Linked DNA regions of Hydrogenovibrio crunogenus. The protein of the gene in region 2 interacts with the protein of the main gene of each other region in a pairwise test. Links are inferred from orthologs where the notes say so. Each region holds a gene or a part of one and is shown on either strand. Other genes may lie near its edges.

What was found.
Region 1: the proteins of ssb (region 2) and GHNINEIG_RS10470 interact in binary tests that used the Escherichia coli proteins (3 or more experiments, as listed by UniProt). The link is inferred for Hydrogenovibrio crunogenus from one-to-one orthologs.
Region 3: the proteins of ssb (region 2) and recO interact in binary tests that used the Escherichia coli proteins (3 or more experiments, as listed by UniProt). The link is inferred for Hydrogenovibrio crunogenus from one-to-one orthologs.

The regions. Positions count from the first base shown.
Region 1 is NZ_CP032096.1:2,199,233-2,202,440, forward strand. What follows is about bases 63-3,111. They hold GHNINEIG_RS10470 (primosomal protein N'), read right to left. Parts: upstream 2,725-3,111; coding sequence 400-2,724; downstream 63-399. Other genes in these bases: GHNINEIG_RS10465 (DUF2062 domain-containing protein), read right to left, coding at 63-368; GHNINEIG_RS10475 (DUF2059 domain-containing protein), read left to right, coding at 2,942-3,111. Outside these bases: more of GHNINEIG_RS10465, read right to left, coding at 1-62; more of GHNINEIG_RS10475, read left to right, coding at 3,112-3,208.
Region 2 is NZ_CP032096.1:366,646-369,656, forward strand. What follows is about bases 151-3,002. They hold ssb (single-stranded DNA-binding protein), read left to right. Parts: upstream 151-1,202; coding sequence 1,203-1,802; downstream 1,803-3,002. Other genes in these bases: GHNINEIG_RS01675 (MFS transporter), read left to right, coding at 151-1,075; GHNINEIG_RS01685 (DsrE family protein), read right to left, coding at 1,908-2,339; GHNINEIG_RS01690 (heavy metal-responsive transcriptional regulator), read right to left, coding at 2,503-2,919. In the rest of the region: more of GHNINEIG_RS01675, read left to right, coding at 1-150. UniProt on the Escherichia coli protein: Plays an important role in DNA replication, recombination and repair. Binds to ssDNA and to an array of partner proteins to recruit them to their sites of action during DNA metabolism. Acts as a sliding platform that migrates on DNA via reptation.
Region 3 is NZ_CP032096.1:777,144-780,156, reverse strand. Bases 1-2,854 are described here. They hold recO (DNA repair protein RecO), read right to left. Parts: upstream 1,871-2,854; coding sequence 1,130-1,870; downstream 1-1,129. Other genes in these bases: rnc (ribonuclease III), read right to left, coding at 2,842-2,854; era (GTPase Era), read right to left, coding at 1,905-2,849; pdxJ (pyridoxine 5'-phosphate synthase), read right to left, coding at 338-1,084; acpS (holo-ACP synthase), read right to left, coding at 1-333. In the rest of the region: more of rnc, read right to left, coding at 2,855-3,013. UniProt on the Escherichia coli protein: Involved in DNA repair and RecF pathway recombination.

The DNA.
Region 1 (3,208 bases), 1.8 Mb from region 2 along the record:
AGGCTTAAAAGATAAGCGGTCAATACGCTGCCCATTACGATGGAGTTATTAAAGTGCAAAATACGCCAAAAGGCATTGTTATACATCTCTGTGAACATAGGCTGCAAACTTTCTATGTGCAAAACCCACAGACCCACTTGGTTGAATACCGGATCCAACAAGTACGCCAACCCACTAAAGAAAAGAGTGGACACAATCACGGCAGACAGATTGACTCTCAAAAGAAAAACCAAAGCCAATGTGAGCAGGTTATGCGGGAACAACAAAGGGGTCAGCCCCAGAATCATCCCCAGCACAAACGACAACGCAATTTGGCCGGGATATTGATTCGCATTTAATGCTTTGAACAGTTTAATCAACAATGACATGCATTCTCCTAGTCCACTTTTTAGCGGGGGTTTAACTCATTTCCTGTGGATCAACATCTAGCGACCAACGAACTTTCTTGGCTTGGTTGGACGTATACAACTGCGTTTCAACCTGAGCCAGCCATTGATGTAAAAAACCACGATGTGCACCTTGTAACAACAACTGATAACGGTATCGTCCTTGACGTCGGAGCATCGGAGCACTCACCGGCCCAAACACCTCCAACCCCTGTAATGCTTCCACTTTAGTACTTTCAGAATCATTTACTGATAAATACGAACGCAACAACGACATTTTAGCAAAGTTCAACGCACTTTTAACATCATTTAAGAAAGTCCAACCCGCATTTGGATCTACCGCCTCGGCTCGCAATAGCACCTGATATTGATAAGGCGGCAAATCCGCCTGTTCACGCCCCTTCAAAGCTTCTTTCGCGAATGCTTCATATCCTTGCTCCACCAACACTTTCAGTAACGGATGCTCAGGATGATGTGTTTGAATCACAACTTGTCCGGGCTTTTCTCCTCGCCCGGCTCGACCGGAGACTTGAACCACTAATTGTGCCATACGTTCGACCGCTCGAAAGTCACAACTGAACAAACCTTGATCGATATCAAGTAACCCGACCAAAGTGACCTTTGGAAAATGATGTCCTTTTGCCAACATTTGGGTACCGATGAGAATATCCGCATGCCCTTGACTGGCCTGTTCTGTCAGGGCCATCATTTGCCCCTTATTACGCGTGGTATCTCGATCCACTCGTAATGTTTTAAAATCAGGAAACCATTGCTGGACTAAGGCTTCTAACCGCTCTGTGCCCTGCCCGATCTTGGTAAACGAAGCCGACCCACAACTTGGGCAATCCAACGGGGCTTTTGTCTGATAGCCACAATGGTGACAACGCAGTTCATTGACTTGTTGATGAAAGGTCATATTCGCATCACAGCTTGGACAAGCTGCTTGCCAACCGCAATCATGGCACATCAGCACCGGTGCAAACCCACGACGATTCAAAAACAACAGCACTTGTCCGCCCGCCTTCAAATGCTTTTCCATTAGTTCTCTTAAAGGTTCGGAAACACCTTCCTCTTCAACTTGCCCTCGAACATCCAACAACTGAACTTCCGGCATTTCAGCCTGACCGGCTCGCTGTTTTAAGTGCAGATGTCGATAACGTCCGCTTAAGGCATTATGAAGAGTTTCCAAAGAAGGCGTGGCGGATCCTAATACCACAGGCACATTTTCTAATTGCGCCCGACGAACTAGGCAATCCCGAGCTGAATAACGAAAGCCGTCTTGCTGTTTAAAAGACAAGTCATGCTCTTCATCCATAATGCATAACCCTAATTCAGCAAAGGGCGTAAAAATCGCTGAACGCGTTCCCAACAAAACATTTACCTGGTGGGTTTTCACCAATGACCAGGCGCAGTGACGCTCTTTATCATTAAGACCGGAGTGCATGACCGCAACGGGCGCCTGCAAATAAGCTTCAAACCGCTTAACCGTTTGCGGGGTTAACCCGATTTCGGGTACCAACACCAACACCTGTTTCCCTTGTGCGATGACCGATTCAATCATGCCAAGGTACACCTCGGTCTTGCCACTGCCCGTCACCCCTTCGAGCAAAAATGCATCAAAACCAGACGTTGCCAAAACCGTCTCCACCGCAACCTGTTGCTCGGCATTTAAAATGTGGCCAGGCCTGGCTGTTTTTTCACGCATCGGCATGGCATGCAAACAGCTTTTTTCGACTTCAGTGACCCAACCCTGTTCCTGAAATCGTTTCATAGGCAGGCGCCATTGGTTCAAAGAACGGTTTAATATGTCCGCTGTCAACGCTGTGCCTTGCGTTTGTAGCAGTTGCCATAGCGCTTTTTGTTGTGTCGCCCGTGACGATATCTGCTTCTCTGCTTCTCGCCCGGTTTCCGTCAATTGCCACGCCGGCACCCCTGCAACCTCGACCGTTTTTCCTTCTCTTAATCGTTTCGGCAGCGCTGTTTGTATCACATTGCCAATCGGCTCATGATAATAATGACTGGCCCAATTCAATAATGCCATTTCCTGTGCAGAAAAAATTGGCGTTTCATCAATCACGGCTTCAAGTGCTTTGAGTTTTTTAGAATCAACCGCAGCGTCCTCGCTCATTGCCATCACGATGCCAACCAAAGATTTATTACGAAAAGGAACTTTGACCCGCCCCCCAATCACAGGTAAAAAAGAAGAGGTCGGCTCTGTCGACTCTTCAGGTTCTAAGTCCAACGCCAATGTCTCGGTCTTGTAGTCGGCTGTTTCAGCTTGAATACGATAATCCAAAGGGGATAAGAAAGGACCTGGCACGGCTACTTTAACGAACATAAGAAGGGAAGAGTCCTTAGAAAAATTAAGCTTTAATGGGCTTCATGATACAAAGCGACTTTGCAAACAATGTGCAAGCACATTATTGTAACCCTATCAGATGATGAGTCCAACAATCCTGATTGAAAAAGACGCCCAATCAGATCGTCTTGAGAAAAGTTGTCATACGGTCCCGGCTTCCGCTAAACTTTTGTCTAGATTCAATAAGGAAGACTCCATGATTCATTCTAAACTCATTCATTTGCTCGTTGGCGTAGTTTTAAGTTTAACGCCTTTTTATGCACAATCCGAAAACGCTCAACCCGCCACGAAAGAAAGTATCCAAACCCTGATGCAAACCACCGGGGCGGAAAACATGGCACAACAAATGGCCACCCAAATCATTCCCATGCTCAAAAAACTGGTGCCGGAAGCGCCTGATCGTTTTTGGGACGATTTTTTTAAAGAAATCAATGCCGAGCAAATTAACGAATTGATTATCCCT
Region 2 (3,011 bases):
GATGATGATTGTCGGCCGAGCAATCCAGGGGATGGGAGCCGTTGCAGCTGTGCTGATGGCAACTGTGGCTGATTTGGTGACAGAACAATTTCGTTTAAGAGCCATGTCCATTGTGGGGATGACGATTGGTTTATCGTTTACCCTTTCTTTAGTGGCCGGTCCTATGTTGGGTGAATTATTTGGTGTGAGAGGGATCTTCTGGGCAATTGCAGGCCTGGGCGTTTTAGGGATCGCTTTAGTGTTGTTTGCGGTGCCGAAAATTGAAAACCAAACCTTCCAGCGTGAAGCGGAAGCCGATCCGAGTCAATTTAAAGATGTAATTAAGAACCCTCAGTTGCTTCGTTTAGATATTGGGGTGTTTGTGTTGCACGCCATACTGACGGCGATGTTTATCGCGATTCCATTTATGATTCGAGATAACGCAGGGCTGGATTCGCTTCACCATTGGGAATTGTATTTACCGGTCATGTTGTTGTCATTTGTTTTAATGGTGCCGTTTATTATTCAAGCTGAGTCGAGAGGGCGCATGAAGCCGATTTTTGTCGGGGCGATTTTAACCATTGCGCTCATGCAGCTTGGTTTTTTATTTGAAGCCAATGGTTTCTGGACAATGTTTGTTTTGTTGTTGATCTTCTTTACCGCTTTTAATTTGTTGGAAGCCTCGTTACCTTCTCTGGTTGTAAAACTTTCACCGGCAGACAAAAAAGGCACAGCAAGTGGGGTGTATTCCAGCAGTCAATTTTTAGGGGCCGCTTCCGGCGGGTTTATCGGGGGCTGGTTTTATGAAATGTATAGTCTGGAAGGGTTGTTTTTCTTTACGGCAACCATTGGGTTTGTCTGGTTTTTAATTGCGATGAGCATGTCTAAACCACTGCCTTTGAGTATTGCTTCGGTTCACTATACGACGGACTTGGATGGAACCGAAAAACAGCAGTTGACCGAAAAAATGTTGTCTTATGACGGTATCTATGAAGTGGTCTTTTTGTTGGATGAACACAGAGTGTTTTTTAAGATCGACCGCAAGGTCATTGACGAAGTCGGATTGATTGATTACCTCGAAAGAGGTCTGGCATAAGTTAAGATTTGAAGTGATCCGATATTTATCGAATTATCATCATGAGATATAAAATTTGAATTATCTTTTTTGGCGTAAAAAAGGTATTATTTCAAGATTAAAAAATAAAGAAGTTGGGGAGTAAAAGATGGCGCGTGGTGTCAATAAAGTGATTTTGGTTGGAACGCTAGGAAGAGATCCTGAGCTGAAGTATGCGGCAAATGGTAATGCCATTGCGAATTTGAATGTTGCGACTTCCGAGCAGTGGAATGATAAAGCGTCTGGTCAAAAGCAAGAAAAAACAGAGTGGCATCGTGTCGTTATTTTTGGCAAGTTGGCTGAAATTGCTGGGCAATATCTGAGCAAAGGCTCTCAGGTGTACCTTGAAGGAAAGCTACAAACGCGCAAATGGCAAGACCAAAATACCGGTCAAGATCGCTATTCCACAGAAGTGGTGATTGATTTTAACGGTCAGATGCAAATGCTAGGCGGTGGCAATCGTCAAGGAACGGATGCGCCGTTTGACAATAATGCAGCAGGGTTTGGTCAGCAAGCACCGCAAGCGCCACAACAAAATAATATGGGGATGAATCAACAGCAACCTCAGCCTGGTTTTGGTCAAGCTGCCCCACAACAGCAGGCAGCACCACAACAAGGGTTTGGTGGACAACCAAATAATCCAGCACCCGCACAACAAGTGCCTGCTTATACGGCAAATGATTTTGATGATGATGATGTACCGTTCTGAGTATCACAATAAAGTTAAATGTTGATATAGAAAAGAAAGAGCCCCTTATGTAGGGGTTTTTTGTTTTTAGATATAAAAAAATTATGAGTTTTGGGGCATGGGTGGTTATTGTTTCCAATATTTATAGCCTTTCATTTGCAATCTAATCATCTCTGGTGCGCCAGCAGGAACGTATTCAACCTCTAACGGGAATTGTTCTTCACTTAATCCCCAGGACTTCATACTAATCTTGCATGCCTTAAAAGTTACCCCACGATTCGACAACTTTGTTAACAGTTGTGAAGTTTTAGGATTGTCTGCTAATAATGCGTGGATGCCATTTTCGTAAGCCACGACAGTAATAGCTAATTTATCTTCGCCAATTTCGTTTATAACTTCATTTATTTGAAGGAGGGCTCGTCGATGTCCAAAGTTTTCACTATTTCTGGTTAATTCAACAACAAATGGAATAGGGTTTGTTGCACGAGAGTCTGCACTTGAAATTGTTGGTATAAAAAAACTTATTAATCCTGAAGCTAAAATTAAGTACTTAAGCATTGTATTTTCCTTTTTATAACGTAGTTAAATAATAAAGTTGTTAGATTTTGCAAACTATCAGATATTATGAGTGCTCTTTTATTTCATTTTTAGAGTTAATATTTTTGGTAAAAGCATTTTAATAGGGCATTTAAAATTAGTTTGAACTGCTTTTTTTATTAATTTATTTCGGGGTTATCTCTTCTATGATTGGGCAGCCATCTTTTGATCCTGAGCAAAGGTTGATTAATAGTGTTAATTCTTTTTGAAGAGTGTTGAGTGTTTTTAATTGAGCTTCAACTTCAATGAGTTTAGTTTTTGTAAGCTCTCTTACATTATTTTTTGCATGGCCTGGATTTTCACGCATTTGTAATAAACTTGAAATTTCATCGAGTGAAAAATTCATAGTTTTTGCACGTTGGATAAACCTGATGCAGGATAAATTTTGTTCGCTGTAAAGCCTTACGCCTGAAGAAGTGCGATTGATATTGTTCAACAAACCGATTTTTTCATAATATCGAAGCGTATCAATAGATAGAGCTGTTATTTCAGAAACTTCACCAATCTTATAAAATTGAGTGTTTTTTTGTCTTGCTATCATTGCAATTTCCATATTAGACACTAGTGTGTACTTTTATAGCTTCAAGTAGCTTGTGATATGTTGGTAATGCTGTGAATGTAAGCTCCCCATTT
Region 3 (3,013 bases), 410 kb from region 2 along the record:
GCTGATACTGATGGACCAAGAATTGATTCCCAATTGCTGGGCGATATCTGCTGTTTTTCCCGTCAACTCAACAAGTGGCTGACCTTGGTCTGTATGAGTGATCATCATATCGGTAAAGGACACCCCTTGCGTAAACCCTGTCCCCAGTGCCTTAGAAATGGCTTCTTTTGCCGCCCATCGCTTGGCTAAAAATTTTTCAGGTTGTGCATGCTGTTCAAAGCACTCCAGTTCGCTTTGTACCAGAATGCGCTTTGCAAACACCTCATTTCTTTTCGCCATCAAAGCAGCTATTCTAGCGATTTCGACAAGGTCTGTTCCGATACCGACAATCATATTCCTATCCCAGATACGCCTGTTGACGAGCCTCGATCATCAAGCGCTTCATCTCTGAAACTGCTCCAGGCAACCCGGAAAAAATAGCTTGCGCGATAATCGCGTGCCCAATATTAAGCTCTTCGATCTCTTTAATCGCCGCAATAGCTTGAACATTATGGTAATGCAGACCATGCCCGGCGTTAACTGTCAGCCCTAAGGAAACAGCTAAATCAGTGGCTTTACGAATCCGATCCAGTTCCATGTTGATTGCGACAGGATCCGTGAGTTCGGCATAGGTCCCTGTGTGAATCTCAATCACAGGCGCACCGACCTCTTTCGCCGCATAAATTTGATCATCATCCGCATCAATAAACAAGGAAACACGTGTTTTATTGTCTGCTAACTGCGCGCAGTAATCCGTCAACCAGGCTTTCTGGGAAACCACATCCAAGCCGCCTTCAGTAGTCAACTCTTCTCGCTTTTCAGGAACCAGGCAGACATCTTCCGGTTGACACTTTAAAGCAATTTCCAGCATTTCTTGCGTCGCTGCCATTTCCAAATTGACTTTCGTCTGGCGCAGTTCAGACAAGCGATAAACGTCCGCATCCTGAATATGTCTACGATCTTCACGTAAGTGCAAGGTAATACTGTCCGCTCCTGCCATTTCTGCATCTAGAGCCGCCTTAATCGGATCTGGATAACGCGTGCCTCTGGCCTGGCGTAATGTAGCAACATGATCAATATTTAAACCTAAAAAAATAGGATTCATAGTTTTTCCTTCGTACTGATGCATAAACCCAATAGGTTTATTACATTATGATTGAAACAATGATCGGGTCTGAATAGGCTTTTGCCCTAAGTATGGTGTGAGAACATATCGAAACAACCGCTTCCATTCAGTCAAACATGATTCACAATACGTTTTTTGTGCGAACAACAACAGACATTGGCCCGAAATAACAACGCCCTGATTTTGATCCAACGAGATTTGAGAAAAAGGCTCCGGGAAGAGACCTAACTCTAAATGAAAAAGGTATTTTTTGTCGGCCTGAATTGGTTGCTGATAATAATCGACTTCCGTCTGAAACGCATATCCTAACTCTGACAACAAAGCAAACTCAAACTGCCTTAAAACCCAAGCTTGCTGGTAACGATCTTCAGCAAGCGCCAAATCATAAAGTGCCTGCTGATACTCTTCAAACAGTCCGGTTACCTCCAAGGAAGGGTACAATAACCGATACAACAGTTCATTTAGGTACAGACCACAAATACTGCCCTCGCCCCCCAATGGAAAGCGAACATGATTTGGTTCTAACTGTCTTAGGGAAACCAAATCCGATGAATGATTGGTTTTTTCTCGCCAACTGATATTCAAACCTTGAAAAGGTTGTAACCAAGCTTGTTTGGCCCGAGCTGTTTTACTGCTTGAACGTACCCCTTTAATCACCGCATTCTGTTTACCATAGTCAGGGGTAAAAAAAGTGACCAGTAGACTCGTTTCACGATAAGGACGACGATGTAACACAAAAGCCTGTTGTTCGATATCTGTCGCCAAGTCGCTCTCCTACTCAGTACTGGCTTCGAGATGATTAACGGTGATCTTCGGTATATCCTAAGCTTGCCAAAGCGCGTTCATCATCTGACCAATTTTCCTTCACCTTGACCCACAACTCAAGATGCACTCGGCTATCCAATAAGTGCATCAAGTCTTTTCTGGCCTGAATCCCCATTTGTTTGATTTGCTCACCTTTCTTCCCAATCACAATTTGTTTTTGACCAGGTCTTTCCACCAAAATCAAGGCATTGATATGCCAACGATTTTCTTCTTCGTCAAATTTAAACTGTTCGATCTCAACTGTCGCTCCATAAGGCACTTCATCACCCAAGGTACGCATCAATTTCTCACGTACAATTTCTGATGCCAAAAAACGTGTCGATCGATCAGTGATATAGTCTTCAGGAAAAATAGCAGGCTGCTCAGGTATATGCTTTAGAATTTCTGTTTCAATGGCATCAAATCCAGATTTGGTATAGGCTGAAACCGGAATCAATGCTTCAAAAGGCACTTTTTCTCCCACTTTTTGTAGAAAAGGAAACAATTCTTCTTTCTGCTTGAACTTATCAATTTTATTGACCAGCACAATCACAGGAACATCTAAGTTTTGACACTTATCCGCGACGGCTTGATCTTCTTTTGACCATCGTCCTGCCTCTACAACAAATAAAACAGCATCAACGTCCCCAAAAGCACTGTTAGCCGCTCTGTTCATATAACGATTAATTGACTTTGAAGCTCCCAAATGCATGCCCGGTGTATCCACAAATACAATTTGAAAGTGCTCTGTCGTATGAATGCCATGAATTCGATGGCGTGTGGTTTGCGGCTTGGGTGACGTAATACTTAATTTTTGCCCCAACAATCCATTCATGATGGTCGACTTACCGACATTTGGACGCCCAATAACCGCCACAAAACCTGCATGATAAGGCGAGCTCATAGCCGTATTTTCTGGAGTGTTTATTTCTTCAGTCATGATGATTGTTCTCCAAAATATCTAAGGCTTCTTGAGCAGCGACTTGTTCAGCTTTTCTACGATTTGTCGCTGTGGCTTCAAATTTTCTATTTAATTTTGCCACATAACACGACACAGTAAACTCTTGTGCATGTGCCGGACCATTCACCGTCATCACACTGTAC